Regions from separate parts of the Halobacillus sp. ABR2_026 genome, predicted to be linked through region 4. Evidence: riboswitches for the same ligand, from Rfam matches in the RefSeq annotation. Region 4 holds a riboswitch; each other region holds the start of a gene.
What was found. Region 4 has a riboswitch for S-adenosylmethionine ahead of ACXADE_RS09015 (sulfite exporter TauE/SafE family protein). Riboswitches for the same ligand answer to the same signal wherever they lie in the genome.
Positions count from the first base shown of each region.

Region 1: another riboswitch for S-adenosylmethionine. It lies ahead of ACXADE_RS01120 (methionine biosynthesis PLP-dependent protein); the one in region 4 lies ahead of ACXADE_RS09015 (sulfite exporter TauE/SafE family protein).
Region 2: another riboswitch for S-adenosylmethionine. It lies ahead of ACXADE_RS01430 (PLP-dependent aspartate aminotransferase family protein); the one in region 4 lies ahead of ACXADE_RS09015 (sulfite exporter TauE/SafE family protein).
Region 3: another riboswitch for S-adenosylmethionine. It lies ahead of ACXADE_RS12205 (sodium:solute symporter family protein); the one in region 4 lies ahead of ACXADE_RS09015 (sulfite exporter TauE/SafE family protein).

Region 1 is NZ_JBSWTM010000001.1:192,049-199,942, reverse strand. Features, by position in the region: gene glsA (glutaminase A) at 96-1,064, shown strand; gene ACXADE_RS01135 (DUF4385 domain-containing protein) at 1,054-1,500, shown strand; gene ACXADE_RS01130 (hypothetical protein) at 1,583-1,915, shown strand; gene ACXADE_RS01125 (hypothetical protein) at 1,970-2,359, shown strand; SAM riboswitch class I at 2,483-2,593, shown strand; gene ACXADE_RS01120 (methionine biosynthesis PLP-dependent protein) at 2,677-3,795, shown strand; gene metC (cystathionine beta-lyase) at 3,792-4,970, shown strand; gene ACXADE_RS01110 (NAD(P)/FAD-dependent oxidoreductase) at 5,152-6,129, opposite strand; gene ACXADE_RS01105 (PadR family transcriptional regulator) at 6,384-6,713, shown strand; gene chrA (chromate efflux transporter) at 6,700-7,878, shown strand.
Region 2 is NZ_JBSWTM010000001.1:257,988-265,881, reverse strand. Features, by position in the region: gene acsA (acetate--CoA ligase) at 1-731, opposite strand, end outside; gene ACXADE_RS01445 (ABC transporter ATP-binding protein) at 753-1,466, opposite strand; gene ACXADE_RS01440 (ABC transporter permease) at 1,479-2,315, opposite strand; gene ACXADE_RS01435 (aliphatic sulfonate ABC transporter substrate-binding protein) at 2,331-3,311, opposite strand; gene ACXADE_RS01430 (PLP-dependent aspartate aminotransferase family protein) at 3,325-5,103, opposite strand; SAM riboswitch class I at 5,237-5,348, opposite strand; gene ACXADE_RS01425 (trans-sulfuration enzyme family protein) at 5,422-6,567, opposite strand; gene ACXADE_RS01420 (NUDIX hydrolase) at 6,626-7,222, opposite strand; gene ACXADE_RS01415 (sensor domain-containing protein) at 7,340-7,894, opposite strand, start outside.
Region 3 is NZ_JBSWTM010000001.1:2,339,434-2,347,327, forward strand. Features, by position in the region: gene ACXADE_RS12185 (AraC family transcriptional regulator) at 1,060-1,932, opposite strand; gene ACXADE_RS12190 (hypothetical protein) at 2,202-2,402, shown strand; gene ACXADE_RS12195 (branched-chain amino acid transaminase) at 2,466-3,377, opposite strand; gene ACXADE_RS12200 (hypothetical protein) at 3,517-3,777, opposite strand; gene ACXADE_RS12205 (sodium:solute symporter family protein) at 3,980-5,536, opposite strand; SAM riboswitch class I at 5,830-5,938, opposite strand; gene ACXADE_RS12210 (DUF2268 domain-containing putative Zn-dependent protease) at 5,994-6,518, opposite strand; gene ACXADE_RS12215 (hypothetical protein) at 6,811-7,449, opposite strand; gene ACXADE_RS12220 (FecCD family ABC transporter permease) at 7,446-7,894, opposite strand, start outside.
Region 4 is NZ_JBSWTM010000001.1:1,737,724-1,745,617, forward strand. Features, by position in the region: gene ACXADE_RS09005 (Asp23/Gls24 family envelope stress response protein) at 1-155, shown strand, start outside; gene ACXADE_RS09010 (DAK2 domain-containing protein) at 187-1,854, shown strand; gene ACXADE_RS09015 (sulfite exporter TauE/SafE family protein) at 1,896-2,780, opposite strand; SAM riboswitch class I at 2,904-3,000, opposite strand; SAM riboswitch class I at 3,173-3,288, shown strand; gene ACXADE_RS09020 (phosphoadenylyl-sulfate reductase) at 3,373-4,110, shown strand; gene sat (sulfate adenylyltransferase) at 4,125-5,270, shown strand; gene cysC (adenylyl-sulfate kinase) at 5,276-5,878, shown strand; gene cobA (uroporphyrinogen-III C-methyltransferase) at 5,881-6,657, shown strand; gene ACXADE_RS09040 (sirohydrochlorin chelatase) at 6,671-7,414, shown strand; gene ACXADE_RS09045 (NAD(P)-binding protein) at 7,411-7,894, shown strand, end outside.

The DNA of each region.
Region 1 (7,894 bases), 1.5 Mb from region 4:
ACCCTTTTGAGAATCTCAGAAATCAGGAAGGGGATATGTTACGAAAACTGCACGTCCTAAAGAGAGGAAGTTCGATTAACGGAAGGAGGAGTGGAATGAAGGAATTGACGAAAGATTATCTTGAAGAAGCCATCGAAGACAGCCGGCCTTACGCTTCTGCCGGAAATGTCAATATGATTCTTCCTGGATATGACGAAACGATTAAGGATTTGCTCGGCGTTACCATCATCACGACAGATGGAGACTGTTTTTCTGCAGGGGATACAGGGTCTTACATTCCCATACAAAGCACTTCAAAAATTCTCGGGCTGATGCTCGCGCTACAGGATTTTGGAAAAGACCGCGTTTTTCAGACCGTCGGCATGGAACCGATGGGGGACTTCTTCAATTCTATCAGCCAGCTGGAGTCCTATGATACGAGCAAGCCGTTCAACCCAATGATTAACGCAGGAGCCATCGCCGTTTCAGCTCTGATCAAAGGGCAGAATGTCGAGAATCGTTTCACCCGTTACATGGATTTTTTACGGAAAGTCACGAATAACGACCAGCTGGAAATGAGTGAGGAAGTATATGAAGCTGAAAAGGCAAATGGAGCCCGCAACCGTTCTCTCGCTTATTTCATGCAAAGTACCGGTACGCTCGTCACAGATGTGGAAGAAGCACTTGACCTCTATTTCCGAATGAATTCTGTCATGATGACAACCCACGACTTTGCGCGAGTCGGACTGTTTTTAGCTAAAGGTGGACTCGACCTTGAAACCGGTGAAAAACTCATCCCCTCCCATCACCTTCGAACGGTGAAGGCGATCATGATGACATCCGGCATGTACAATTCATCAGGACATTATGCCGTAGAAGCAGGTTTTCCTTGTAAAAGCGGCGTCTCCGGTAGCATCATCGGTTCTTCTCCAGGACGGATGGGGATCGGGGTTGTCGGACCAGCTATCGATGAGAAGGGAAACAGTACGGCCGGCGGAGCTTTGATCAAGAAATTATCCCGGGATTTGCACCTCAACATGTTTGGTGTGGAAAACACAGAAAGGAAGAATATAAATGGCGTTTGATTATGATCTTGATTTCGACAACATTGATTTCCGCAAAAATCCGAAGAAATATCGAGTAGGACGGGGGGAGCAGGGGGTATTACTCGTAGAGCCATATAAGAGCGAGATTCTTGCTCACTGGCGATTTAAAACACCGGAAATCGCCAAAGAATCCTCTGATAAGATCTATCAGATGTTCCTGGATTACAAGGAAGCAGATGATTTTGTCGGTATGGATATGGCAAGGAAATTCCTTCAAATGGGCTATACCCGCGCCCGTAGATATGCCAACTACAAAGGGGGCAAAAAATATGATAAGGACGGGGAAGTGAATGACCGGGACATCGATGAGGAGAAGGCGCAATCCGCCCAGATTTTCGAAGAAAAGTGGATCGCTGTCCGGGAGGATGAAGAATACCTGGAGAAAAAGAAAGCCCATCAAAAACAATTTGGATAATCGTTGACAATCTTCTCCCATGAACGTAGGATAACATTAACCCGAGTGTTAAACTCGGATTAATCGAACGAGGAGTGCTTTAGTGAAAACATACCCACTTCTTATTAACCTTCTGTTCATGACCGCCTCGTGGTTCATAGGCGTTTACTTCCTTTCTGTCCTATATACTTCTACGATTATCATCCCGATCTTCAATGACTTCATCTGGATACATGACTATAAAGGCCTGCTTGGGTTGACCGCTATTTTTACGTTCGTAACCATCCCTTTAACCGCAATTCTTTATAGAAAACGAGCACAGATCCAAAATAAACCATTAGGATACAGCATCGTCACGATCAACCACGTGATCTGGATAGGTATCCTTGCGCTGCAAATCAAAACCATCCTCTACAACTTAGGCATTTGTCATTAATTTACAGGATTCCAAGCTCGACTGTTGAACTATTTCTTCAGAGGAGGAATAGTTATGGATTTTCATACGTTTTATGAAAAGTACAAACAAAAAGCCTGTCAGCATGACTTGAATCACTTGATGACCGTGACTTCCAAGGATCTCATTGCCCGTGAGATCCGCCAGGGAGAATCTGTCGATTATTCTTACGATGCATCCATTGAAGGATGGAAGCAAGCTTTTGACCATTTTGAAGACCAGGAAATGGCCTGGATCTACACCGACCATTCGGTTACCAGAATCAGTGACAAGAGCTACCTTGCTGCTTTTTGGGTATCCGTCCGTCTGAATGGGGAACTTTTGCCGACCTCCAACCTGTTTTTCGATACCTTTGAAAAACGTGAAGGAAACTGGGAGCTCGTCCGTTCTTATATTGAGGCAGGAGTTCAAAACCCTGTGTTATAATCCTGTTTCATGAAGGGCTCCCTCTTCTACCCCGAACGTATTTGAAAAATTCTCGTTATCATATTGTCAAAACTTTCTGAGTAGTGTAGAGTAATCAGCAATTAGAAAAAAATACAACTGAATTTCTTATCAAGAGAGGCAGAGGGACTGGCCCTGCGAAGCCTCAGCAACCACTGGTTCGACCAGAAAGGTGCTAAATCCAGCAAGTTGTTTCATCAACTTGAAAGATAAGGAGAAGGACCGTGCCTACAAAAGTCTTCTTCTTAGAGAAGGCTTTTTTTTATTTCCCTGATTATTTCTATAAAGGATGTGTTGTTATGTGTCCGCACACAGAGACGAAATTCGTTCAGACTGGAAACCAACGGGATGAACCGACGGGAGCCATCAACCCGCCCGTCTATTTCTCCACTCCCTACCGGCATCCGGGACTTGGGGAATCGACCGGATTTGATTATGCGCGAACCGGTAACCCGACGCGGCAGATTCTTGAAAATTCGATCGCTGACATTGAAGGCGGAGAAGCCGGGTTCGCTTTCAGCTCCGGAATGGCAGCTGTACAAACCGCATTGTCTCTTTTCAACAGAGGCGATGAAATCATCGTTTCTGAAGATTTATACGGAGGATCCTACCGCTTATTTGAACATATGGAGGAGCGCTTTGAGATTCGTTTCCATTATTGGGACAGCAGCAACCTTGAATCGATTCCCTCCTACTTGAACGAAAACACGAAAGCGATATACGTCGAAACACCGACCAACCCACTGATGCATACGGCTGATCTCAAGGAAATCTCAGCCATCGCCAAAGCGCACGACCTCCTGCTTCTTGTAGATAATACGCTCTATACACCTGTTCTTCAGCAGCCGATTTTGGACGGAGCAGATATCGTCATCCACAGTGCTACGAAATACTTGGCGGGTCATAATGATGTATTGGCCGGTCTTCTGGTGAGCAAAGGGAGAACGATCAGTAAACAACTTGCTTTTCATCAAAACACAACCGGGGCTGTGCTCTCTCCTTTTGATTCTTGGCTGGTCATGCGCGGGATGAAGACCCTTCCGCTAAGGATGCGCCAGCACGAATCGAATGCAAAAGCTGTCGTGTCCTATTTGGAAAATCATCCGCACATCACGGACACTTTTTATCCCGGCAAAGGAGGTATGGTGTCTTTCCGATTGCAATCTGAAGCGTGGGTCGATCCTTTTCTACGGAAGTTGAATGTCATTAGCTTCGCCGAGAGCCTCGGAGGTGTGGAAAGTTTCATCACTTACCCCGCCACCCAGACCCATGCGGATATTCCTGAGGAAAACCGCACGCGTTACGGGGTTTGCAACCGTCTGCTCCGTTTCTCTGTCGGAGTCGAACATATCGATGACCTGCTTGAAGATTTGGATTTCACCCTCAACCAGTTATCAAAGGAGGAATCTGTACTATGACTGACCATTCTTTGCAGACGAGACTGCTTCACAATGATTATAAGTTCGATCCCCATTCCGGTGCTGTCAGCGTCCCTATTCAACAGGCATCCACCTTTCACCAGCAGGATTTCGACCACCCGGGCACTTACGATTACAGCCGTTCTGGTAACCCGACGCGTAAAGCTTTAGAGGACACGATTGCCGGACTTGAAAATGGAACAGACGGATTTGCTTTTGCTTCAGGAATGGCTGCCATTTCAACCGCATTCATGCTTCTTTCCAAAGGTGATCACGTCGTCATTACGCAAGATGTTTATGGGGGGACGTTCCGGATGATCAACGATGTCCTTACCCGGTTTGGCATTGACCACACGTTCGTCGATATGACAGACCTCCATGCTGTGGCGACCGCTATTCAGTCGAATACCAAACTCATTTATATAGAAACACCGTCCAATCCAACCCTGGAAATTACAGATATTCAGGCGGTCACAAAACTGGCAAAAGCAAACCAATGCTGGACCTTTGTCGACAATACGTTCATGACCCCCACTCTTCAGCGTCCCCTTGATAATGGGGCAGACCTCGTCCTTCATAGTGCAACGAAATTCATTGCCGGACACAGTGATGTCGTCGCAGGTCTGGCCGCTACGAAAGATAAGGAGATCGCCGGGCGTTTAAGCTTTTTGCAAAATTCATTCGGATCCATTCTTGGCGCACACGATTGCTGGCTCGTGCTTCGCGGCTTGAAAACCCTGCATTGCCGAATGACACAGTCTCAAGCTTCAGCTTACAAAATCGCAGAGAAATTAAAAGAACACCCGCTTGTGGAACACGTCTACTACCCTGGGTTCCGCTCTCACCCTGGAAATTCAACGCAAACCTATCAAGCAGAAGGAGCGGGGGCTGTATTGTCCTTCCGCTTGCGAGATGAAAAAGCGGTAAGAAGGTTTATCCATCATGTGGAGCTTCCCGTTTACGCCGTAAGCCTCGGGGCTGTAGAATCGATTCTCTCCTACCCCGCCCGCATGTCCCATGCTTCCATGCCGGAAGTGGAACGGGAGAAGCGAGGAATCACTGATGGACTCCTCCGTCTATCCGTCGGGCTTGAGGACCCTCAGGATTTGATGGATGATTTTCACCAGGCACTGAGCCATCTTGAATCTTATGAATATCTGCAAGTCGAAGGTTAAATGATGGAAAAGACGATATTCGCAGGTTTTCCGATTTTATCAGCGCTTTTGAGCGTATATTAGCGACTTCAAGATTTTTATTAGCGGTTTGTAACCTTTTATTAGCGAATACAAAACATTTATTATCACCACCCTCTCCTAAAAAGAAAACCGGACCCAGCAGATGCTGAGTCCGGTTAATTCATTTATGTTTATAGATGACCGTGCTGTATACTTGTGATTTTGCTTTAGGATCCAAGTAAGATGCTGCACTGTTAACCGCAGCCATCGCTTCATTAAAACCGGAAGCGATCAACATCGTCTTCGCCGGGTAGACGGCTGCGTCCCCAGCTACAAACACCCCATCCATACTTGCACGCATATCTGTGGAAACCGGGATCCTGCCCTTGTCCGACTCCAACCCCCATTCGTCATAAAGGCTTTTATTGATCTGCAGCCCTTCGTAAACAAGGATATGATCGAGCTCAAGCACAGAACCGTCTTGCAGCAGGACCTCTTCTAAGCGCTCTCCCCCGCGCAATTCTTCTATCGTCTGATTTCTATGAATGTGTACAGAAGAGGATTCTACTTTTTCAATATCGTGTTCATACACAGCCTTGAATTCAGCGCTCCGATTGATCAGGTGAACCTCTTCAGCGACCTCCTCCAGGGCGAGCGACCAGTCAATTCCCACACGGTTTTGTGAAATGACCGCGATTTTCTGTCCCCGGTACTGTCCGAGATTCTGGATGGTATAATGAATGTTCGCTCCATCAAACGCCTCACTCCCTTTCACTCGAAGCGGCTGCATGTCGAAGGTGCCAAGACCTGACGCCACGATTACCGTTTTGGACAAATGAACAGATCCATCCTCCGTTTTCAAAGCAATCGTTCCATCTTCACGCTGTTCAAAAGAGGTGACCATCACACCTGTAACAAATGCAGGATCCACCATTTCCGCTTGATCCTTCACATTTGTAACCAGGTCTTCTCCTGTAATGCCTGGAAATCCTCCCACATCATAAATCTTCTTTTCCGGATAGAAAAAGGAAACTTTCCCTCCGACCTCGGGCTGGTATTCCATCACCTTTGTCTTCAATCCTCTCATTCCACTATAAAAAGCCGCGTACAAACCGGTGGTACCGCCACCGATTACGGTTACGTCATACAACTCTTCCATATGAACGAACTCCTCCTTATCCGAACCTTACTACCTGAAATCAGGGCAGTCTTCCTATTTTTGAAAGCTAAACCACCCTAACTGATAATCGTTATCATCAGCTTACCACAGTTTCTTACACACGAACATCTTTATGAAACATTAACACGATGTAAAAAAACGCATCGACTTCGTAAATGTTACCTGTCATCTATTGAATTTCCCTCATCGGTATCGTATATTGATATCGAACTTCGATATCGGAGGTGTTTGTCGTGCTGAGAGACTTTTTCTTAGGGTCGATCAAAATCCATATTCTCTATCATGCGAACATTGAACCCATTTATGGGGCATTCCTCATGGAAGAGCTTGCTTCCCATGGGTATAACATCAGCCCCGGCACGCTCTACCCTACGCTGAAACAACTTCATCAAGATGAACTGCTCGAGAAGTATGAAGAAAAAGTGGAGGGTAAAATCAGAAAATACTATGTCATTACGGATAAAGGAAAGCAAGTACTTGCAGAAGGAAGAAAACAGGTCCGCGAGCTTGCAGAAGAAATTTTAGGGAAAGATTGGAGGAAACCGGAAGATGAGCAAACCTAAAGGTTCACTCATAGAAATATTCAAAGCATCTACTAAACTTGGGCTCACCTCATTCGGGGGACCAGTGGCCCATCTCGCTTATTTTAAAGACGAGTATATCGACCGGAGAAAATGGCTGGATGAAAAAACGTATGCTGACATCATTGCACTCTGTCAGTTTCTTCCTGGTCCAGCAAGCAGTCAGGTCGGAATCGCTATCGGAATGCTTCGCGGCGGACTGCTTGGCGGACTCATATCCTGGGTCGGTTTCACGGTACCGTCCATTATCGTTTTAGTGCTTTTCGCACTACTCTATCAATCTTTTGACCTCGGGGATGCCAGCTTCATCCATAGCTTGAAGGTCGTGGCGGCGGCTGTCGTTCTTCATGCCTTGATCGGACTCGGAAAAAAGCTGACGCCTGACCGCCCGCGGATTGCTATTGCCTTGACATCCGCCCTCATTCTTCTGCTATACCCATCCGCATGGATGCAGTTATTGATCATACTGGCGGCCGGCCTGTTCGGTTGGAAAATGTTCTCGAGTATGGTGGATTCGAAGATCCAGCCGTTCCCTGTGACCTTTTCAAAAAAAGTCGGAGTAGCTTCCCTTAGCGTTCTGCTTGCGCTTCTTGCCTTTTTACCGATGATTGCAAAGAATACAGAAAACATGCTCATCCAATTGTTTGATACGTTCTTCCGTGTCGGATCTCTCGTCTTTGGTGGGGGTCACGTTGTTCTCCCTATGCTTGAACGTGAAGTCGTACCGACAGGATGGTTGAATGCTGGTGAGTTTCTGGCTGGATATGGAATGGCTCAAGCCGTCCCCGGACCATTGTTTACTTTTGCGAGCTATCTCGGAACCATGATCGAAGGAATCGGCGGCGCATTAGTAGCCACAGCAGGCATTTTCCTGCCTTCCTTCCTGTTTTTGATGGCCGCACTACCCTTTTTGAATGAATTAAGAAAACGTCCTGCGTTCCAAGGCGTGCTTACAGGAGTCAACGCAAGCGTCGTCGGAATTCTACTTGCTGCTTTTTATGACCCTGTCTTGAAGAGTTCGATCATGGAAGGCGCAGATTTTGCCCTTGCTGCCATCCTCTTCGCTCTCTTACACTTCTTCAAAGTTCCTGCATGGGCGATTGTACTGATTGGTGTCGGTGCGGGTGCGATTTTGAATATATTGTAAGAAAAAGCGCAAAAGT
Region 2 (7,894 bases), 1.5 Mb from region 4:
TCTCCTTCTTTTAAATCCAGTGCCCAGCGTCCAGTCTGATATTGTTGGATCATGTTTCGATGGGCATGAACAATTCCTTTCGGTTTCCCTGTCGACCCACTCGTGTAATGGATATTCAGCCCGTCATCAAGGTCTACCCATACCGTTTCCAGTTTATCGTCTGCCAGTTCTGCTTCCTTCGAAATAGAAATCGTAGAATCTGTTGATGGAGTGGTGGTGAAAATTGTAGTCAAACTAGGAATTTTCTCGCTGTTGACCCGGTTCAAAAAAGAATTCTCTGTGATGAGGTATTTGCCGCCACAGTCATTGATTCGATCCTTCACCGCTTCCTCCATAAAGGCTTCAAATAAAGGAGCAGCCACTGCCCCGATTTTAATCGCAGCAAACATGGCAATGTGACAAGTCGGATGTTTAGGCAGAAAGATGAAAACGAAATCCCCTTTTTTCACACCGTGATGGAGCAGAACATTCGCCCATCGGTTCACTTCTTTACTCAGTTCAGAAAACGTATAGGTTATTGTTTCTTCTTCCGAAAGGTAGTGCAGAGCGATCTGACTGCCCTTTCCTTCTTCAACGTGCCTGTCGATGCATTCATGAGCCATGTTGACTTTTCCGGTTTCCTTCCAAGTAAATTGGGAATGGACGGTCTCCCAATTAAAGGAGTCCCCTTCTGTCCATTCTAAGTCTATATTGTAATTTCCACGTTGTCGCGGGATGATGGATGGTGCCATACGGCTTGACCCCCCTTTTCCTTATGATCTGGTAAAATCCAGTTCCTGCAAAACTTCTTCTTTTAATTCCGCCAGGTGAGCATCGCCGCGCTTCCTCGGCTTCGGGCGGTTAATAAATATTTCACTTTCCACACTCCCCGGTTGTCCTCTCATAATCACGATTCTGTCGCTTAAATAAAGCGCCTCATCAATGTCATGGGTGACAAGCAGCGTCGTCGTCCTCCGCTTTTCCCATATGGACAACAATAAATCCTGCAGCTGCATCTTCGTAAAAGCATCCAGGGCGCTGAAGGGTTCATCCAACAGGAGGATATCAGGTTTGCTGAGCAGGGATCTCGCAATCGCTGCGCGCTGGGCCATGCCACCTGACAAATCTTTCGGATAGTGCTTTTCAAACCCTTGAAGGCCTACAGTTTCAATCAATTGCAACGCCTCCGGTTTCTTTTCTCTTTTAGAGAATCCGAATGTTACATTCTCAAGGACCGTCAACCATGGCATGAGTCGTGGTTCCTGAAACATCATGCCGAAAGCTTCTTCAGGCCGTTCAGCATTCGTCCGAATATCCCCTTCAAACTTGGTGTCCAGCCCGGACAAGACACGGAGCAGAGTACTCTTCCCGCATCCACTTGTACCAAGTACTCCAACGACTTCCCCTTTCTGCACTTGAAGATCAATGTTCCGGAACCCTGCTTTTCCATTTTGAAAGGTCCGGGAGACATGATTGACGGTTAACATAAAACCCCTCCTTCAGGACGCATTTTCCAAGTTGTCCTGCCACTTCAACGTTTTTGATTGAACCCGCTTTAACATTTCATCCGTGATTTTTCCAAAGACCGCAAATAGAATGATACTTCCGATCACTAGCGCCGGGGCAGATGTGTTCTGGCCATATACCATAAGGTAACCAAGTCCCTGGCTCGCCCCCAGCAATTCAGCAGCCACGACGAACATCCAGCCGAGGCTCAGTCCACTCCTCAAACCAACGATGAACGATGGGAGAGCGGCTGGAAAGATGATTTTCCTGATTTGCTGTATGTTCGTGAAATGATACATCCGGCCCACCTCAATCAACTTCCTGTCAATCCCCTGAATTCCAGACGTTAAATTCAAATACACGGGAAAGAAAACGCCCACAGCCACCAGGGTAATTTTAGAAGCTTCTCCAATCCCGATCCATAAAACGAATAAGGGTACCCAGGCGAGGGATGGAATCGCTCGTAAAGCCTGAAGCATCGGGTCAAGCAACTGGTGAACGACTTTCACATAGCCTGTCGCTGCTCCAAGAATGAGAGCCGCCAAAGACCCGAGAAGAAATCCGGCAAAAACCCTGTAAAGAGTAATTGTGATATGGCCCCACAATTCTCCCTCCTTTGCCAAACCCGCCATTTCCTCAACGACGGTCGTAGGCGATGGCAGGAGGTGAGGGGCCACCCATCCCTGCCTCGAGGCATACTCCCACAAAAGAATAATGAACAATGGAAGGATCAGTCCCAGCCATGAACCAGACTGGTTTCTTTTATTAAAAACGCGTGTTTTATTTGTGCTGGATGCCGGGCTTACGGCCGCTTCTGAGCGACTGGACATACTGTATCCCCTCCTTTACTTGATCACTTCTTCGGCATAATCTGGGACGACAAGTTCTTCGGTCGTTTGTTCGATATCCACGTCAGTCTTGATGACTTCTTCCTCCTGCAAAACTTGGCCGGCACCAAGAATGGTCTCCCGGAGATCATCCCCTGGAATCGGATTGGATAAATCGTTCCTCTCCAGGCTCTTCTTCGCTACTTCCAAGTCCAGGCCAGCTTCTTCCGCCAGGATTTCTGCTGCCTTATCAGGGTTCTGAAGCGTCCACTTCCTCGCTTTTTCATAAGCCTCAATCACGTGTTTAACGATTTCAGGGTGTTCTTCGGCATACTCCGAGCGCACATTCAATGTTCCATAAGTATTGAATTCGGGCTTACGATAGAAAAGCTCTGCTCCACCTTCCAATTCATTGCGTGCCATATGAGGATCCAGCCCCGCCCAGGCATCGACATTGCCATTGCTCAATGCAGATGCTCCTTCAGGATGCTGTAAGTTCACAAGTTCGATATCATCGGTGGAAAGGCCGTGGTCTTTCAAGGCACGAACTAAGAATATATAAGGATCTGTCCCAAGAGTAGCCGCTACTTTTTTCCCCTTTAAATCTTCCACTGAAGCGATTCCAGAGTCAGGATTTGTGACCAGTGCTGTCCACTCAGGCTTAGAATAAAGATAGATGGATTCTACAGGGGCATGGTTCGCTTTTGCCATCAGCGCTGCCGCCCCGGCTGTCGAACCAAAGTCCACACTGCTTGAATTCAGGAATTCCAACGCTTTGTTGCTTCCCTGACTGAGGACCCAGTCCACTTCGATCCCTTCTTCTTCAAATATTTCTTCAGCAAATCCCTGGTCCTTTAATACGAGACTTGTGGGAGAATAATAAGCATAATCCAGGGTCACTTTGTCCGGTGACCCACTCTCCCCTTCCGCATCCGAACAACCGAATAATCCAAAGGTTGTCAGCAATCCTATGGTGATCGCTATTTTTTTCAACTTCATGCCGAATCCTCCTTTATAGTTCGCATGCGTACGTATCGATGGTTCCTCTTAAACGCTGGGCTTCCTTATACGTGCAGCGGTTATGGACCACTTCGAGTCCAGCTTCACTTGCAATTTCCGCAGCCTTTGGTGCGATGACTCCTTCCTGCAGCCAAAACACACCTGGCCGTATTTCAGCAGCTTCTTCAGCAATTCCAATCGCTGCTTCGGGACTACGGAAAACTTGAACAACATCGACTTTAAATGGAATCGATCTCAAATCCGGATAAGAAGTTTCTCCGAGAACCTCGGTTTCCCTCGGATTGACCGGCACAATCTGATACCCCATTCTCTGCATCTTTCTCGCCAGACGATGACTCGGTCGGGACGGTTTTCCACTTAGTCCGACTACAGCTAAACGTTTCGGGCGTGTCGTTCCATCCTCTTCCGTTTTGGAAGAGCTCAGGGCCCATTTGATGACACCTTCATCATTTTCAGTGATGGATTTTTGACTTCCTTCTCTTCCTGTCGCTTTCCCAATCGCACGATCAAGGTCATTGATCAAGTCCTTACTCGATTCAAGCCCAATGGATAACCTGATCAACTCTTCTTTCACTCCGCTTGCTGCAAGATCTTCCACGGATAATTGCTGGTGAGTCGTCGATGCCGGATGGATGATTAATGACTTTGCATCTCCCACATTCGCCACGTGGGACCAGAGGGAAATATTGTTGATCACTTGCCTTCCTGCTTCTCTCCCTCCTTTGATACCAAAGTTAACGATTGATCCATACCCTCCTTCAAGATACTTGCTGGCAAGCGAATGAGCTGGATGGTTGGACAACCCTGGGTAGGCGACCCACTCGACATCTGGATGGCCTTGTAAGTATTCAGCAATTTCCTGAGCATTATCTCCATGCCTCGCTACGCGAAGGTGTAGTGTTTCTAATCCTTGAAGCAGCAAGAAGGCGTTCTGTGGACTTAAACAGGATCCAAAGTCACGAAGAAGCTGGACACGCAGTTTAGTGATATAGGCGAGCGTGCCAAAATCAGCGGCATAGACAATTCCGTTGTAACTATCATCAGGCTCTGTAAAAACCGGGTGTTTTCCATTTCCCCAGTCAAACCTTCCTCCGTCTACAACAATACCCCCGATGGCTGTTCCATGACCGCCGATCCATTTTGTTGCCGAATGGATCACAATATCAGCGCCGTGCTCGATCGGGCGGCAGGTATACGGAGTTGCAAATGTGTTATCAATTAATAATGGAAGTTTGTATTCATGAGCTACAGTGGCAATTTTTTCAATATCCAGCACGTGTAAACTTGGGTTCCCAATGGTTTCGGCAAAAACAGCTTTTGTCTTTTCCGTAATGGCTGCGCGGAAGTTTTCCGGGTTCTCAGGGTCGACAAAATGAACTTTAATGCCATATCGTGGTAAAGTATTTGCGAATAAATTATAGGTCCCTCCATATAGATTCGATGCTGCAACGACCTCATCCCCGGAACCGGCAATATTCAAGATCGATAAAGCAATAGCTGACATCCCGGATGCTGTAGCTACAGAAGCAACGCCCCCTTCCAGTAAGGCCATCCGTTTTTCAAAGACATCCACGGTGGGATTCCCAATTCGAGAATATATATTTCCGGGTTCATCGAGAGCAAAAAGGCTTTGAGCATGATCCGTGTCATGAAAGACATAAGAAGTCGTCTGATAAATCGGCACAGCTCGTGATCCTGTGGTCGGGTCCGGTGACTGTCCTCCGTGCAAGGAAATCGTGTCTACATCATAGCTTTCAAAAGAATGGGTCATCTTCTATTCCTCCTTAAATGGTAACTATCCGTATAAATAAAGTTGGCTTTAAAGCGATAAGTCGCTTCATGTCCGCCTCCACACCAAAAAACCCTCTTCCAAATAAGAAGAGGGTTGATCCTATACATTCCTCCCCTTATCTGCCAGATCGATGATGATCTGTAGGACTTGGCACCTTTTCAAACCGATGTTTGAAGGTTGCCGGGCTTCACAGGGCCTATTCCCTCAGCCACTCTTGATAAGAGATGTATTCAGTTAAATGATTATGTTGTGAAGTATAACGGATAACAATCAGAAAAGTCAATCATTTTTGAATATTTATGATATTGAAGCTTCTATTGATTTTTTCAACTGTTCAATGATGTCCTCATGGTCTTCAATGCCGATCGATAGACGAATGACATAATCATTGATACCGATTTTCTCTCGCTCCTGTTCTGACAAAGCACGGTGAGATGTCCGTACAGGATAAGAAACGGTGGTTTCCACCCCGGCCAGGGTAGGAGCTATTTTAATCCACCCGAGGGACTTGAAAAATGTCTCAATATTAATGGAATCCAGAAGCTCAATCGTGACAATGGCTCCATTTCCCTGCTCGGATACCCGCTGAGGATAGTGAACCGTACGGATGGCCTCATGGTCAGCAAAGGCTTTCGCTACTTCTTCTGCATTGTATGATTGCTTTTTCATTCGCAGACCTAAAGTTTTCGCTCCGCGTTGTGTTAACCATGCTTCAAACGGGCTGAGGTTCGCACCTAACGTGACGATTTTTTGTGATGCCTTTTGAATCGAATCTTCACTTCCAACCAAAACTCCACACGTTACATCACTATGGCCCCCGATATATTTCGTCCCACTATGTACCACTAAATCTACCCCTTGTTCATAGGGCTGGAGCAGATAAGGAGTAGCGAACGTATTGTCGACCATTGTCTTCAAGTTTTTTTCTTTAGCAAGGTCAACAATACCCGCTAAATCTTCCACCCGAAGGAACGGATTTGAAATCGATTCCGTATACAACAATTTCGTCTTGTCTGTAATCGCTTCTTTTACCTCCTGCAAATTTGCGAATGAAACCATCGTCACATCGATACCGAATGTCGGAAGTTCTTTGGTGAGAAGTTTATGGGTACCCCCATACACATCCTCTGCCGCCACTATATGCTCCCCGGGTTTTACCACCGCTAACACCCCTGCGAGGATAGCTGACATCCCTGAGGAGGAAGCCACACCAGCAGGCGCTTTCTCCAATGCCGCCACGGTCCCTGCCAATTCATCCGTATTCGGATTACGCTCTCTCGTATATAAATAAGGGCTCTCTCCCTCATAATAACTTTCCAAATGGTCAAGGTCCTTGAAAGTAAAGGCTGATGTTTGATAAATCGGTGTACTTTTGCTATTTGGCACAAGAGTCTGATCCGCTTTATGATGCACAATTTTCGTATCAAATGATGGATTAGTCATCTCATATCTCCTCCCTCTTCACTTAATCTGAAATTATATAGAAAACAGCAGAATATTGTCAAAGTTTTTCGACATATTCACGTAAAGATTGAATGATATAACGTTCGTACCCTTTTTCATGGGGGACAAAGTCCTCCTGCCTTACGATTCTTTCTTTCCCATTGAGCAGGGACACACCCTTCATCGGGACGCCTTCATCCTTTGCCACCATATCTTCGAGAGAAACCTTAATGACATCTTCCACCTCTTCTCCGAGTGAAAACTCCATTCCCACGGTCCAAGGCAGAAAATAAACACGGCAGATTTCCCTGTCCAAAAGGTCCCCCACCTGCAATTGCTCCTTATAATGTCCTTGTGGGATCAATTCTTCTGGTTTCACCGATACCCCGATCTCCTCTTCTATTTCACGAACACCTGCTTGCCATACATCTTCTCCCGCTTCAATATGGCCGGCGGCGGTTATGTCGTACAGACTAGGAAAATCCTTTTTATGTCTGGACCTGAGCTGGAGCAGAAGATACATCTTCCCCTCTGTAACTTGAAACATCCAGCAATGGAACGTTTCGTGCCAATCCCCGTCCACATGGACTTCTCCTCTTTCTTTGATACCGATCGGTTCTTCCGCTTCACTAAAGATCGTCAGCATTTCTCTCATTTAAATCGCCAACCCTTCTTATTTTCTAGTGAACATACTACTTGAAAAGCCGGTCACCTGCACGAAATAAATGCCCAGAGCATAAGCCCTGGGCATCATTACATCTGAGTATTCTATTCACTGATTGTGCACAAGACTTGCCGGAACAGGTTTACTGAAATAATAACCCTGGTATTCGTAACAGCCTTTCTGTTTCAAGTAAGCGATATGTTCGGCAGTTTCCACGCCTTCCGCAATCACTTGGAGTCCAAGACTTTTCGCCATACTGATAATTGCATTCACAATCGGCACATCCACCACGCGGTCTCCGATTTGATTGATGAATGAACGATCGATTTTAATCGCATCTACCGGAAGACGGTTCAAGTAACTGAGAGAAGAAAAACCGACCCCGAAATCATCCAAATGAACTTTGACCCCTTTTTCCCTCATCCGGTTCAATGTCTCAATACTTCTGTCGAAATCCTGCAGAACCATCGTCTCCGTAATTTCAATAATAAGACTTTCAGGAGAAAGGTTGGATTGTTCTAGGGCTGTAAAAACTTTTGAGGTCAGGTTCATATCTTTGAATTGCTGAGCGGATAAGTTCACTGCAATTTTCAACTCTGGCTTTTGGTCTTCCACCTGCCATTTTTTCAGTTGCTGACAAGCTTCCTTGAGCACCCATTCCCC
Region 3 (7,894 bases), 600 kb from region 4:
TCTGTTAAAGTTTAGTGTTGATATTACTTCAAAAAAGGAACTTCCAATTTTATGGAAGTTCCTTTTTTTATAGTTGGCTTATTCAACGAAAGCTCCCTTTTCTTGAAGACTCAGCTTCGAGATGTTTGTGTGATTCTAGGGGCTCCGGGAAAAGGTTCGCTTTCCATGGGGCGGGCGGTGAGCCTCCTCAGGCTACGCCTTCCGGGGTCTCACCTGTCCCACACGTCCCATAGGAGTCTCACCGTTTCCCTCCGCCCCCTTTCCCTTATAAGTGTCTCGAAGCCACTTTAAAAAGGGTGAGCTTGAATGGTTGAGGTTCGAACATCTGTATGGATTCGTAAGTTTCCAATTCTTCTCCCCTAGGCGGGCAGATCGTGCGTAGTATCAAGCATTTGCGTATGCTAAACGTTAATAGGGTAGAGATGATATCATTCACTTCTCTTACCCATACAAGCTGATTTTTCAAGTAGTGGTTTCGAGATACTTATATGGCAAAGGGCGGAGGGGGATGGCGAGACTCCTATCTTAAGTGTGCAGGCGCCTCGTTCAGCGGCGTATGGACTGGACTGAGCTGGAGGAGATAAAGGAAACACGAAGAACGAAGAGATTCGATGTTGACTTATCGTACAGAAGCGAGGGAAGTCACACTAGCCGCTAGGCGCAGAAACCGGATATCTACGAGGAAAAAAGTGCAGGGTGAGACCCCGCAAGGCGTTAGCCTGAGGAGGCTCACCGCGCTCCCGCGGAAAGCGAGCGATTCCCCTTAGCCCCATACACTCAAAAAACATCTCGAAATCTAGTCTTCAACAATCCTGCCATTTAGGGAAAGGCTCCGTTTCGAAATCATAATCCAGCAAGATTCAATGGTTGGATCGTGGAAGGAGATCATCTAAAGGTTTCAACACTAGGAAATAAATTCCCTTTCACCATCCTATCATTCATTGTCACTTCCATCCGTTGAAGCAAATATCAACACTGAACTTTAATAGAGCCTTATTTTTAAAACCATAATGAATAAACAGAAACTAAAAAGAGCTGCCGAAACAGCTCCTTTATATGTTAGCTTTTCACAACCGGTATCCAAATTTCACAACTTACGGAGGGGGAAGTTAAATCTTTATCTTTAATCGACAAAATCTCAGGTCCTTCGGTTACCTGGTAGGTGGAAGAAGGGAACCATTCCGAATAAATCCTGCCCCAAGTTTCCTGTAGGCTTTCCGGGAATGGACCTGTGGTTTCAAATACGGCCCATGTCAAAGCAGAGACTTCAAGCTTTGAAAAGCCTTTCACTCCTTCCTTGGTGGACGCAACACCAATGTAATGATCCAGCTCCCCTTTCTCCTCCATCCTTTCTTCCGGGAAGTTGGTGGATGCTTGAAGCATCCCTATTGGTTCGACGTTCGAGAGTTTCTTTAATTGATTGATCTTCTCCATCGTTAAGGATTTCCACATTGCGGTTATTTCCGGATTTTCTCCTTCAAATATAATGGGTACCCTTTTCATAATCCCTACGATTGTAAATGCTTCTTTTTGTTCCACACGATAATTCATTGCATTTCCTCCCTTTATTGATAGTTGGAAGGTCATACATGGATAGGCTTTAAAACACCGGCCATTATTTTTTGCTTCTGATGGGGTCACCCCATGCAATTGAAGAAAGGCTTTGGCAAAAGAGTCCGGAGATTGGTACCCGTATTTCATAGCAGCATCAATGACCTTTAGGTTACTATTTTGAAGATCTATAGCAGCCAAGCTCAGTCTCCTGCGCCGTATATACTCCGACACAGGGATTCCAGCCAGAAATGAAAACATTCGTTTAAAATGGTATTCAGAACAACAAGCGAAACGAGCGACTACCTTAAGGTCGATTTCGCTTGTAAGATTTTCCTCGATATACTTCATCGCCTTATTCATATTCTTAAGTGAATCCATGAATATGACCTCCTTTCATCATTAGAATAGCATCGGTAATCTTCATGAACCCGACTTTTCCTGCACCACTTTTCATGGGAAGCGTCCATATGTTTCCTTTTCTATTTAGTCATTATAAAAAGAAAGTAGATTCCAGCGACATTTTTCCAAATTTAAACAAACAGGGTTTACCCAGCTTAAATAAGGTTATTGTTAAGTAGATCGAAACGAAGAATCTGTCGAAGAGGAAGCACCTATGAATAATGGATCATTGTAAAGGTAGGTGGCAAATGAATAAAATACAGAGCTTCATCGTTTTCATCTTTATATTAGCTTTTATGGGATTTGAGGAAAAAATCATCACTTTCATCCAAACCTATATTACCGATCATTATGTATGGACAGGTGTTATTTACTGTATTTTGGGTGGTTTTACTGTTTTTATTCCCTTAGCGCTCTATAAGAAATTCGGCAACGATAAAAATATATAAAAAAGGGGGGCAAACGAAACGCCCCCTCTTTCCTGTGGTAATCTTCACATGATTTCAGCCCTTTCACATTTCTTTCCATTCGTACAATGGCGTACAAAAAGAATGATAAGCTTCCCTGCCCCCACGAACGATTTCGTTGTAAATCTTATATACCTCCAACGTCATTTTTCCCGGTTTTCCATTTCCTATCGGCCTCCGATCGACCTCTACCACTGGTTTGATCCCTATAGCCGTTCCTGTTAAAAACACTTCATCCGCTTCATATAACTCCATTCTCGTTATACTTTTTTCATAAACAGGTAAATGCCACTCTTTCCTGATTATTTCTGTAACTGTCTGCCGAGTGATTCCGGGTAAAATATCATCAGATATAGGTGGTGTAATGATGCTGCCTCTTTTAACAAGGAAGAGATTTTCAGCAGCACCCTCACTGACATACCCTTCTCTAGTCAGGAAAAGAGCTTCATCAAATCCGTTAGAGGCTGCTTCCAAAATGGCTAATGCGGAGTTCATATAACCTGCTGTAGGTTTGGCTTGAGGAGGAATCATATTGCTACCTATTCTTGTCCAGGAAGAGATTCCGACCTTTAAGTATGGTTTAGGTTCATAATCCGTTACGTCGGTATAGATGGCTAAATGGTTGAAAGTGTCTTGTAATGTTGGACGTAAAGTATCTGCCCCCTTGAAGCATATAAGACGAATATAGACATCTTCAGTCACCTGGTTTATCAAAAGCAGCTGCTTGACGATCGCTGTTAATTGCTCGATCGTATAGGGGATATGAATAAAGAGACTGTTTCCCGACTGATGGAATCTTCTCAAGTGGTCATTTAATCTGAAAATGAACAATTGCTTCTGATCCTCGTTCCAAAAAGCACGGATCCCATCTATACAACCCAGCCCATAATTCAGGCCTTTGTTTTTAACACTTATACTCAACGAATGCTCATCCACATACCGATCTTTATCAAACATATAGGCCAAAGCATTCACACCTTTTTAAAACACTATATGCTTCATAAAGTCGACTATACTCATTCGCCAAAAGTACCTGTGACGAAGTCCTGGATACGGAGTGATTTTCCATGGAGACCAGAACGGTCACGCTGACCGATTACGAATGATCATCATCACTTATGAAGCTGTCATCAGAGGAAAAACCATCATGATCCACATCAAATGTATTGTAATAATGGGCATCAGGATTCCCAAGTACAGCTCTTTTTCTCTTATCATAAGTGCGAATGAAATGTAAAATGGAGAATCCAATACCTCCAAACAAAGCTATGTATACTAGAAAATCGGCTTGGTAAAAAAGATAGGTACATATACCTGCCATAGCGATCATCAATAACAAATACTCAACGACTTTCATATCCTCGCCCCTTCCCTTGGAGTTGCTCGGTTTCTCCTAAGTATACGTGCCAGGAAGAAATATGTTTCAGTCGATAAGAACCTCTAGTGATTCAGCCCCCAGAATATTATTTCCTGCCAGAAGCGTTGGATTATTGCTATGCCCATATAAAAAGCAGCAGCCTGTTAAGAGGCTGCCGCTATAAGAAAAAAGTCTATATTCCCTAGCCTATGTTAGATTGACCCTTTTTCACTCCAGGATGATCCTGGGTAGCTCTCATTCTATTCAGCGCTTGTTGTGTTGATTCACTGATGTCTGCTTCGAAATAAGGTTCATATGCTTCCAGAGGCGTTCGCTTTGTAAAGTAAACAGCGAGCAACACACCAATTAATGAGCAGACTACCGCAATGACGAATGGCAATTCATAGCCCAAAGCCTTTGCTGTCACATAAACAACAGAACCTATAATGATTCCTGCATAAGCTCCGGCTCTGTTCATCCTCTTCCAGTACAATCCTAAGAAGACCACAAGGAAGAACGCCGCACCAAAACCTCCATACACATAGACAAATCCCATAGCTAAAAACCACGGTGGATTTATAGCTAGAAGTACGGCTGCCGTTGCTATAGCAAATATACTCAAACGGAGCCAGTTTTTGAACTTACGTTCACTAATCCTTCTTGGTGCTATATTCAAGTATACGTCGTAATACAAAGAAGTCGCGCAGTGCAGGAGCATTGAATTGGCCGTGGAAATAGCAGCGGCACAAATGGCGACCAGTGTAATGCCACCGATGATCGGCGGTGTGTACTCCTGAATCACCAAAGGGATAATATAATCTGTTGTCTTTCCTACAGGGATGCTTGGAACAAGTACTTTTGCTCCTAATCCGATAATGATAAGCGGCCCCATAATGAAAATCAATACGAGGATCGTTCCCATCACCTGCATAATTGCAACCTTCACGTTCTGGGGGGCCAACATTCTAGTCACCCAGTGAGGAGAAGAAGGAGTCCCCAGGGAATTCGATATAAATATGGAGACAAGGGCACCAATCCCGAATGTTCCAAAAGGAGAAAGCAGAATCCCTTCCTCCAGCTCGGGGCCACCTACGTTCGTCGGAGCTGTAGTCGTTGCCAGCGTATCCAGGATGTTTCCTATTCCGCCAGTCAGTGACCAAACCACTCCACTCGCCAGCAGTACTCCGATGGCGATTAAAATCGTATTCAATGTATCTGTTGCTGCCACAGACCAAAACCCACCAACGCTTGTAATTAATATAAAAAGTAAAAAACCAAAAATTGCAATCTTATAATCAATGCCTGTAATACTTGAAAAGACGATTCCGAACCCTGTCACTTGAATGTTGACTAAAAGCAGATAACCGATGAACATGAGAATGCCGACAATCGCCTGTAATATACTCTTATTCTGAAAAGGCTCGAACCTTTGTCGGATAAATTCAGGAAAAGTTCGTGCAGGCTTTTCAGGTCGTCGGATTTTATAGGCGACGATTGGAATCAATGCCCCTCCAAAACACCAGCCGGCGACCCAGCCGATGACTGCCGCTACACCTGAACTATATAAATACCCAGGAACACCGATGACTGACGCCACACTTACCCACGTTGCTGATGTGGTACCGATTCCAAGCAGGAGCCCCATCCGGTGACCACCCGTTGTATAATCATCGATCGATTCTGCTTTTTTTAAGCTTTTAATGTTTGCCCAAATGAGAAAGAGGACATAAAAACTGAATACAACAACATACCAAATCATTCGTTAAACAACTTCCTTCCTAAATCTTATTTGTACTTAAAAAGACGCCCGGTAGCTCCCCAACGCTTAACGCCGGACTTTTCCACTTTGTAGCAGAGGTATGTACCTAACAGGAAGGAAAAAATCATGACTCCCACCCAAACCATCATTGCTAAGACCAATATCATTCACCTCTCCTCACTACTTGTTCATCCAATCGTTCCCTATATCCGGCCTCCTTATTTAAAATAAAAAACCCTTCTCTCAATAAGAGAGAAGGGTTTTAGGCAAACGTTCGATTGCTGTTAAACACTCTCTCATCTCCGGATCCGCTTTTGCGATCCTCTGAAATTGGCACCGTACATGAATCAGCCGGTTGCCGAGGCTTCATAGGGTCAGTCCCTCTGCCTCTCTGGATAAGAAAATTCCAAATATTCAAATGTTCATGGCTTTTATTCTACCATACACTTTCAGGACGTCAATCGGTCTCGGAAAATACCTGGGGGATTTTAAATGACAATAAATAGTATAGCGACGTCCACGTGCTATGATGATACTCATGGCCAACCGTATGTTTCAATCGTTGGTTGTTAAAACACGGAAAGTAGAAAATCGATATCTTCCCTGCTCCTACATTTACTCCTGAAAACTCCATCTCTCCACTTGGAAGAAGACAAACGGTCGTATCTGGGCCAAGCAGGGCATCTGAAGATTTTATCAAAGCTTCAAGAACTGCTTCCTCTGATTCCGAAGCTCTCAGCAATTTGATTTCCTCTTCGACCTTTTCCAACTTTTCTGGTGGAGAATTTATATACCCCTCCACCAGATGAGAGTACTTTCCACTCAAACAACGATCCTTTATCTGGTCCATTACGACCTCATTCCACAACGTCTTCCGTTCCTCGGCACCCCCTATGTCCTTAGCCTTTTTTACAAACTGATCCACGTATTCATAAGCAGAAAATATCTGCATGGATTGCCCGTTGATACTCGTTTCCATCATGTACATTTTTTCTTGGTCTACAGGTTCTTTTTTAAGCTCCTTTTTTTCAGAAGGAACAATACCCGTTGCACCCGGTCAAAATAATGAACAGCGAAACTCCAAAGATCGATAATCGTCGCATAATTCCTCCTTTATCATCATTCGTAAATTTCCATGTCTTTCATTTTCATACGAGATCGTGAAGAATCGGTTTCAAAGCGAACGTAATTTACAGAATAATAAAAGGTGCGATAGATTCTCTGAATCAATCGCACCTTTTAATCACTCCACTTAGAGTCATCTTTCATTTCTGTTAAGAACAACGGTTTGAGCTTTGAAGTGGACAAACCAAACAATGAGTAAGACTTTCCGACTTCTTGTCTAATTTATGAAAGTAACAACAAGTTTGACGAACTTTATGTTCACCCAGGACCCTATGATCCAAAAGATACGCAGCCATCGGATGCTTTTCACAATTAAAATAGCCGCCATCCAATTGATTCAGTTCTTTCGCCAAATGAATGATTTTTTCCTGGTAGTCTGGATATTTTTCCATAGCTTTTCTAAAAAATGAATTGATTCGAACGGCTACATTTTCCCATAAAATTATCGTCGGCAAGTTCGTTCGATCATGAAAGGATTGTAATACCAGTCTCAGGTGATGATTGAATAACTGCCTCCATGCTTCTTCCCTTGTATCAACATAATAAATTTGGTCTTCATCTACGCTAATCTCCAACTTTTCGCTAATCCTGCACGCCGTAATAGGAATGATTTTGGGTTTGTCTTCCCATAACATAGACTCTAATATTTTCGCAGGTAGAATTTGTGCGTATTTTTTCATCATCATAGAAGCCGTGACCTTCAGATTGGGCGCACTGATGCGCTTTTGTTGATGGCGTAGAAACTCAAGGCATTCCGTCTCTTCAAGTAAAGAGGATATGGAATTCATTCACTCATCACCTTTCGATTTCGATATAATAAATAGATGAAAAATGGAGCTCCGATACCAGCCGTGAATACGCCTGCCGGGATATCAGAAGGTAAGAAGGCTGTACGTGCAATAATATCAGCCGACATAACGATCAATGCTCCAATTAAAGCAGTACCGAAAACTAAGTAGGCAAAGGATCTCTGCAATAACAACCTTGCCATATGCGGGGCGATTAGGCCAACGAACGCAATCCCTCCTGCAAAAGCAACCGCTGCTCCAGCTAAACCAACACTTAATGAAATTAATAGAAATCGGAAAAACTGGACACGCACCCCCATCCCGGTAGCTACATCGTCGCCCAGCTGTTTAACATCCACCACCCCTGCAAAGAAAAGGGAAAAGAAAATCAGTAGAACTATAATCGGAATGAGAATGGTAACCTCTTGCCAGTTCGCGCCATATA
Region 4 (7,894 bases):
TCGACATGTACATTATCGTGAGCTACGGGACGAAGATTTCTGAAGTCGCTCACAATGTTCAATCACAAGTAAAATATACACTAAACAAAACAGTTGGTTTGTCCGTGGATAACGTGAATATTTTCATTCAAGGTGTCCGCGTGACAACTGAATAGATTGCAGTTGTAGTCAAAGGAGGAAGTAAGTGTGACGTTACAAAAGTTAGATGGCAAAACGCTTGCCGAAATGATCTTGCAAGGGGCGCATCATTTGAAGCAGAAGTCTCAAATGATTGATGCTTTGAACGTTTTCCCTGTGCCGGATGGAGATACGGGGACGAATATGAATCTGTCCATGACTTCAGGAGCTGAAGAAGTGCGTAATGTGGACCAGAATCATGCCGGAGCAGTCGCTCAGTCCTTATCCAAGGGTCTGTTAATGGGGGCGCGTGGTAACTCTGGAGTAATTCTTTCTCAAATTTTCCGTGGCTTTTCAAAAGCAGTGGAAGATAAAGAAGTCATTACGACTAAAGACTTTTCGGACGCTTTGCAGGGCGGTGTGACGACGGCTTATAAAGCGGTTATGAAACCTGTGGAAGGAACGATTCTTACAGTGGCGAGAGAAGCTGCTGAAGCATCTGTAGGAATTGCTGAAAAAGAAGAAGAGTTCATTCCTTTCATCGAGGAAGTCGTTCAAGCAGCGAAAAAATCGTTAAAGCGGACGCCTGAGCTGCTTCCGGTTTTAAAAGAAGTGGGAGTCGTAGATAGTGGGGGCCAAGGGTTGGTCACGATTTATGAGGGTTTTCTTGCCAACTTGAAAGGCGAGGAGCTTCCTGACATAGAGGAGACCGTCTCTATGGATGATATGGTAAACGCTGAACACCATAAACTGAATCAGGATTTTATGAACACGGAGGATATTGAATTTGGTTACTGCACAGAATTCATGGTCAAATTCGAGGAAGACAAGCTTGCGGAACATCCCTATGATGAGGAAACTTTCCGCAATGAACTGAGTGAGATGGGTGACTCCCTGCTTGTCGTTTCTGATGAAGAGTTGATCAAAGTCCATGTCCACGTAGAGTACCCTGGTGAAGCGATGACACTCGGACAAAGATACGGGAGTCTCGTGAATATGAAGATTGAGAATATGCGTGAACAGCATACCTCGATCGTTGGTGACAAAAAGCCTGCCAAACCTAAGACAGAGGAAAAAGCAGAGTACGGAATCGTGACGGTCAGCATGGGAGACGGCATTAAGAAGCTTTTTGAAAGTCTGGGAGCTACTGTTGTGATCCAGGGCGGCCAAACGATGAATCCAAGTACCCAGGATCTTTCGGAAGCGATCAAAGAAGCACATGCGAAGCGTGTGATTCTTCTGCCGAACAACAAAAATATCGTCATGGCTGCTGAACAAGCTGCTGAATTGGCGGACATTGAAGTGGCCGTCATTCCTTCCAAGACGATCCCTCAAGGGATGAGCGCGTTGTTAGGTTTCAATCCTGAGGCAGACCTTGAGAGCAATAAAGAAGAAATGATCAGCCTTATGGCAGAGGTGAAAACAGGTCAAATTACGTATGCTGTCAGGGATACACAAATCGATGGGCTTAATATATCCAAAGACCATTTCATGGGAATAGCGGATGGCAAGATTTCAGCAACGGATGCTGATGCTCTTATAACCGCTAAAACATTGTTGAATCAAATGATTGATGAAGATGAAGATGAGATTTTGACGATCCTTACTGGTGAGGAAGTTGATGAGAAAGACGTGGCTGAACTTGAATCCTTTATTGAAGAAACCTATGAGGATTTAGAAGTGGAAGTACACAAAGGCGGCCAGCCGATTTACTCTTATATTTTTTCAATTGAATAAAAGCAGGACAAGCACGCAGCCCCGCAGAGGGCTGCTTTTTTTTATGCTTGTTCCTGGATCATCTTAACTTTAAGATGGTTTCTAATGGAATAGATCACAAGGTACAGGTAGCCGCAGACAAGGGATATGTAGATGATGGACATCGTAACGTTGCTCATTTGGATTGGAGTGAGCAACGTTCTCAAATTCGTTAAGATGATGAAGCCTCCAGCCATTACCCCGAGTATCGTGGAGGGAAGATTTTTTACGAGCCAGGCAGCTAAAGGGGCTGCGATTACTCCACCAACGATGAAGGCAAGGACAAGCATCCAACTGAAATGTTTACCACCCAAGAAGATTAAAAAACCAGCTGTAGCTGATATCGTTACCAGAAATTCACTCGTATCTACCGTACCTATGACTTTTCTCGGGACAATCCCTGAACGAGTCAGAAGAACTGGAGTATTGACAGGTCCCCATCCTCCTCCGCCTACACTATCGAGGAAACCACCGACGAAACCGAGCGGAAAGAGGAAGCGTTTATTTAAGGGTGTTTGGGAGGGTTTCTTTGGTTCTTTATGACTAAGGAAAAGAAAACGGATGACGATATAAATTCCTAAAGCGAGAAGCAAGAATGATAAGTACGGACGCACATGCTCACCTGAAATATACGTTAACGCCGCCGCACCGAGAAAGGCACTTACTGCACCTGGAACAGCGATTGTGAGCACAAGGGACCTGTCGATATTACCGAATTTATAATGCGAAAACCCTGAGGCGGCCGTTGTGGCAATTTGTGACATATGGATCGATGCTGATGCGACGGCAGGAGCCAGCCCGTATGAAAGTAGAATAGTCGATGAGCTGAGGCCGAAGCCCATCCCCAATGCCCCATCCATCAATTGAGCAAAGAATCCAATCAATGAGAACGCGGTTAATTTTTGCAAGCGAGTCACTCCTTTATTTTTACACAAAACTTGTTTCACTAACTATAGGTACTTATGCTTATCTGATTACTTGGTTTTAGGCAAAAAAAGAAAACCCCTTCCCAAAGAAGAGGTTTTGTCCTCTCCTTATCTTTCAGGCCCATGCCTGTTGGATTGAGCACCTTTACCAGGTTGCTGCGGGATCATGAGACCAAATTCCTCCCCCGACTCTTCATAAGGATATCGTTTATCGTTTTCAGAATACTTACAAAAGTAACGGACGTATTTTTGTTTGTCAATAGATCTTGAATAAATAAACTGAAAAATAATAATTTTTTAAAAAGGCATTGACATAGAATGAAAAGGAGCATAAGATTTGTATCAACTTGTTTTTCAAAAAACTTCATAATTTTCTCTTATCTAGAGAGGTGGAGGGACTGGCCCTTTGAAGCCTCGGCAACGGGTCTGGACATTTGTTCAGACGCTGTGCCAACTCCAGCGGGTGTATGAACACTTGAAAAGATAAGAAGAGTGGTGCTTATTTCATTATGGATGCCTTTCTTCTTGTCGAGAAGAACAGGCATTTTTTGTTTTGGTTGGAAAGGAGGAAAAGATGAAAGATTATAACGTGACGTATGAACATTTCTCAGGCGATCCTTTTTTTTCAGACATACAGCCTCGTGATGAGCAGAAAGGAGCTTTGGAGGTTATTCAATGGGCTTATGACCAATTTGAAAATATTGTCTATGCATGCAGTCTGGGTGCAGAAGGAGTTGTTCTCCTTGATTTAATTTCCAAAGTTAAAGGGGATGCTGAAATCGTCTTTCTGGATACGGGTCTTCATTTCCAAGAAACATATGAACTGCTTGGCAAGGTGAGGGAGAGGTACCCAGAGATGAAGATTAGGGCCAAAACTCCAGAACTCGATGTAGAAGAGCAGTCCGAACAGTACGGACCTGCTTTGTGGAATCGAAATCCTGACCAATGCTGCTATATCAGAAAAATCAAACCATTGGAAGAAGCATTAGATGGAAAAGAGGCTTGGTTGTCCGGGTTAAGACGAGAGCAGTCCCCAAGCAGGAGCCGTACGAATTTCGTCAACAAAGATGAACGTTTTAAAAACATTAAAGTATGTCCCTTAATTCATTGGACATGGGAAGACATATGGCATTATATCCGAGTAAATAGCTTGGATTACAATGAATTGCATGATCGGAATTATCCAAGTGTCGGCTGTATTCCGTGTACCTCCAAGGCAGCAGGTGATGGAAGATCAGGAAGGTGGCAAGGGTTTAACAAGACGGAGTGTGGCTTACATACCACAGCTCCTGAGCATAAAGATCAATCGTAGAGGAGGAATTATGCATGTCTATTATATCTCCGCATGGAGGAGAGCTTGTAAACAGGTGGAGCAGAAAACCAGATGAACTTCCACAGGATAAGATTGAACTGGATGCCATGGCATTAAGTGACATAGGATTGATTGCGAATGGTGCCTACAGTCCTTTGAAGGGATTTATGAACAAAGAGGATTATGAAGCGGTCCTCGAGCGGATGAGGCTGAATGATGGGACTCCTTGGAGCATTCCAATTACTCTCCCTGTTCCGGAAGAGCAGGCTGCAACGCTCGGGGATTCAGCGCAGCTCGTGTATAACCAAACTGTATACGGAACCATTGCAATATCAGAAGTTTATAAACCTCATAAAATCCAGGAGGCTGAAGCCGTATACTTAACAACAGAGGAAGCTCATCCTGGGGTCAAAAAATTATTGGACCGACCGTCCTGGTACGTGGCAGGTGAGATTGAAGTATACCAAAAGCCCCCATATGAACATGGACGACAGTTTTACTTAGATCCAGCCGAGTCTAGAGAGCTGTTTCAACAACTTGGCTGGCAGAAGGTTGTTGGTTTTCAAACACGCAATCCGGTCCACCGGGCTCATGAATATATTCAAAAAGCGGCTTTGGAGACGGTAGACGGTTTGTTTTTGAATCCGCTTGTCGGAGAAACGAAGAGTGATGATATTCCGAGTGATGTTCGGATGAAGAGTTATCAAGTCCTTTTGGAAAATTATTATCCGGAAAACCGGGTGACTCTAGCTGTATTTAATGCTGCCATGCGGTATGCGGGCCCGCGTGAGGCGGTCTTTCATGCCATTGCCCGGAAAAACTTCGGTTGTTCTCACTTCATCGTTGGTAGAGATCATGCGGGGGTTGGTGATTATTATGGGACTTATGATGCCCAAAAGATTTTCAGCCATTTTGGAAAAGAAGAGCTTGGAATCACCCCGCTCTTTTTCGAGCACAGTTTTTATTGCCGGGCGTGTGAAGCCATGGCTTCCAGTAAAACTTGTCCACACGGAAAAGAACATCATATGATTTTATCCGGAACGAAGGTCAGGGAGCTCCTTAGGAAAGGCGAAAAGCCCCCTAGAACATTTAGCCGACCTGAGGTGGTGGACATTCTAATCGACGGAATGAAAGAGAAAAGTTTTCAAGGGAAAGGGTGATAGAGATGTCCAATATTACATGGCATGAAACGAGCATCGGACTAGAAGATTACCGCAGGAAAAATGGGCACCACAGCGGGGTGGTTTGGCTGACAGGATTGTCCGGTTCCGGTAAATCCAGCATCGTCAATCAATTGAATGAAAAGCTGTTTGCTGAAGGGTTCCAATCATATGTGCTGGATGGTGACAACATCAGGCATGGGCTCAACGCAGATCTTGGATTTTCTGAATCGGATCGTACAGAGAATATAAGGCGGATTGGAGAAGTCGCCAAATTGTTCGCTCAAAGTGGAACGATTGTTCTGACGGCTTTCATCTCCCCCTACCAGGCGGACCGTGACCGGATCAAGGAAACATTACCGGATGGGGATTTTCTTGAAATTCATGTCGATTGCCCATTGGAAGAATGTGAGGCCCGTGACCCGAAAGGTCTGTACAAGAAAGCGCGGAAAGGTGAAATCAAAGGTTTCACAGGTGTCGATGCTCCTTATGAGCGCCCGGTACAACCTGCGCTTGTCCTGAATACGCAAAGGACTAGCGTAAAGGAAGCAGCAGAACAAGTGTATAAACTCTTGTTATCTGAAAAATGGTTCCATAAAGGAGAATGAACATGTCTTATGTATATATCGTTGGTGCCGGTCCGGGTGACCTGGAATTGATTACAGTGAAAGGGTTGAAAGCGATTAGGAGAGCAGATGTCATTCTTTATGACCGTTTGATTAATCAGGAACTTCTGGACGAAGCAGGGGAAAATGCCGAGCTTGTCTATTGTGGGAAGCGTCCGGATCATCATGCGCTCAGCCAGACGACCATCAATCAGCTTCTTTGTAAATATGCCCTTCAAGGGAAGGTGGTCGTCCGGTTGAAGGGCGGTGATCCTTTCGTATTTGGACGTGGTGGAGAAGAAGCTGAAGCCCTTGCGAGGCGGAAGGTCCCGTTTGAGATTGTGCCTGGGATCACTTCCGGAATCGCTGCACCTGCATATGCCGGGATCCCTGTCACTCATCGGGAATACAGTTCGTCTGTTGCATTTATATCCGGAGTGAGTAAGCAAGGGGAGGATGATGAAGCCTATTGGGAAAAAGTCATAAGAAGTATGGACACCCTATGTATTTATATGGGAGTTAGAAAACTTCCTGAAATTTGTGAGCGGCTTCATAAGTATGGAAAACCTCTCACAACCCCTATTGCTCTCGTACAATGGGGAACGACAAGCGATCAGAAGACGGTGACGGGGACAATAGAGAACATAGTAGAAAAGTCAAAAATGGTAGAGAATCCAGCGATGATCGTAGTTGGTGAAGTGGTTCACTTAAGTGAACAGCTCCAATGGTTTGAACAAATGCAAGGTGATGAATGGAAGCCATTAGCTTCAAGTGCTGGATGAGGGAGGTGCCCAGATGAAAGGTGTGCTCTATGTCAGCCATGGAAGTAGAAGGAAGAAAACGAAACAAGAAGCGATTGCTTTTTTAAATCGAGTACAAAGACAGGTGCAATTGGATGCATTTGAAATATGCTTTTTGGAACTTTCCGACCCCGACGTATTGGAAGGAATTCGTCTTCTTATAAAACAGGGGGTCGATAAAATTATCATCCAGCCAGTACTGCTTCTTGGAGCGGGGCATTTCTTCAAGGATATACCGGGTGAAATTGATAAAGCGAAACGTCTTTATCCAAGGGTATCTTTCTATTATAGCAAGCCTTTAGGTGTACAGGAAAGATTGACAGATGTCCTGGTGGATCGTTTAGAGGAACAGTGCATAGTAGCTGAGAAGGAGACAGACTTTTTACTCGTTGGGAGAGGGAGCAAGTATCCCGAAATAAAAAAAGAAATCGAAACCATTGCCGAACAACTGAGAGGAAGAGGAATCCATCATGTGACCACCTGTTATTTGGCAGCTCTCTCCCCTACTTTCGAGGAAGCGTTCGAAACTTCCCTCTGTAACGGCCGGCAGACAGTCGTTATCCCGTATTTATGGTTTTACGGGCGCTTGTTTGAAACGCTGCACGATCGTGTGTGTTCAGCTTTTGAAAAGGGTCATGAAGTCATTCTTTCTTCTTATATGCACGATCATCCCAATATGGTTCTCGCTTTAGCTGATAGAGTTCATGAAGTTCAGATGGACGAGGAGGAAGCATTGTGATCTCATTATCTATTGATCTGGCAGAGAAGAGCGTGACGATTATCGGTGGTGGGGAAGTCGCTGCAAGAAGAGTGGAAGTCTTAGTGAAAGAAAAAGCTCGGATAACAATCATCAGTCCCTTTATAACAGAAGAATTGAACGAGTTGGTCGAAAGGGGTGAAGTTCACTGGAAGGCACGGAACTTTATCCCTAATGATATAGAACAGTCCGATTTATTAGTGGCTGCTACAAACAATGTCAGTGTGAACGATCATATTGTAAGCCATTCCAGGCATGTTCCATTAGTGAATCGAGTGGACGGCGGGAGTGGAGGAAATATTCATTTTCCAGCCCAGCTTTCGAGAGGGAAAATGATGTTGTCGGTCACCACCCAAGGAGCAAGCCCGAAATTAGCTGCACGAATACGTGAAGAGTGGAAAGAAAAATTCCCGCCTTCTTTTGAGAACTATATCAATTTTCTAGATGAGTGCAGACAATATC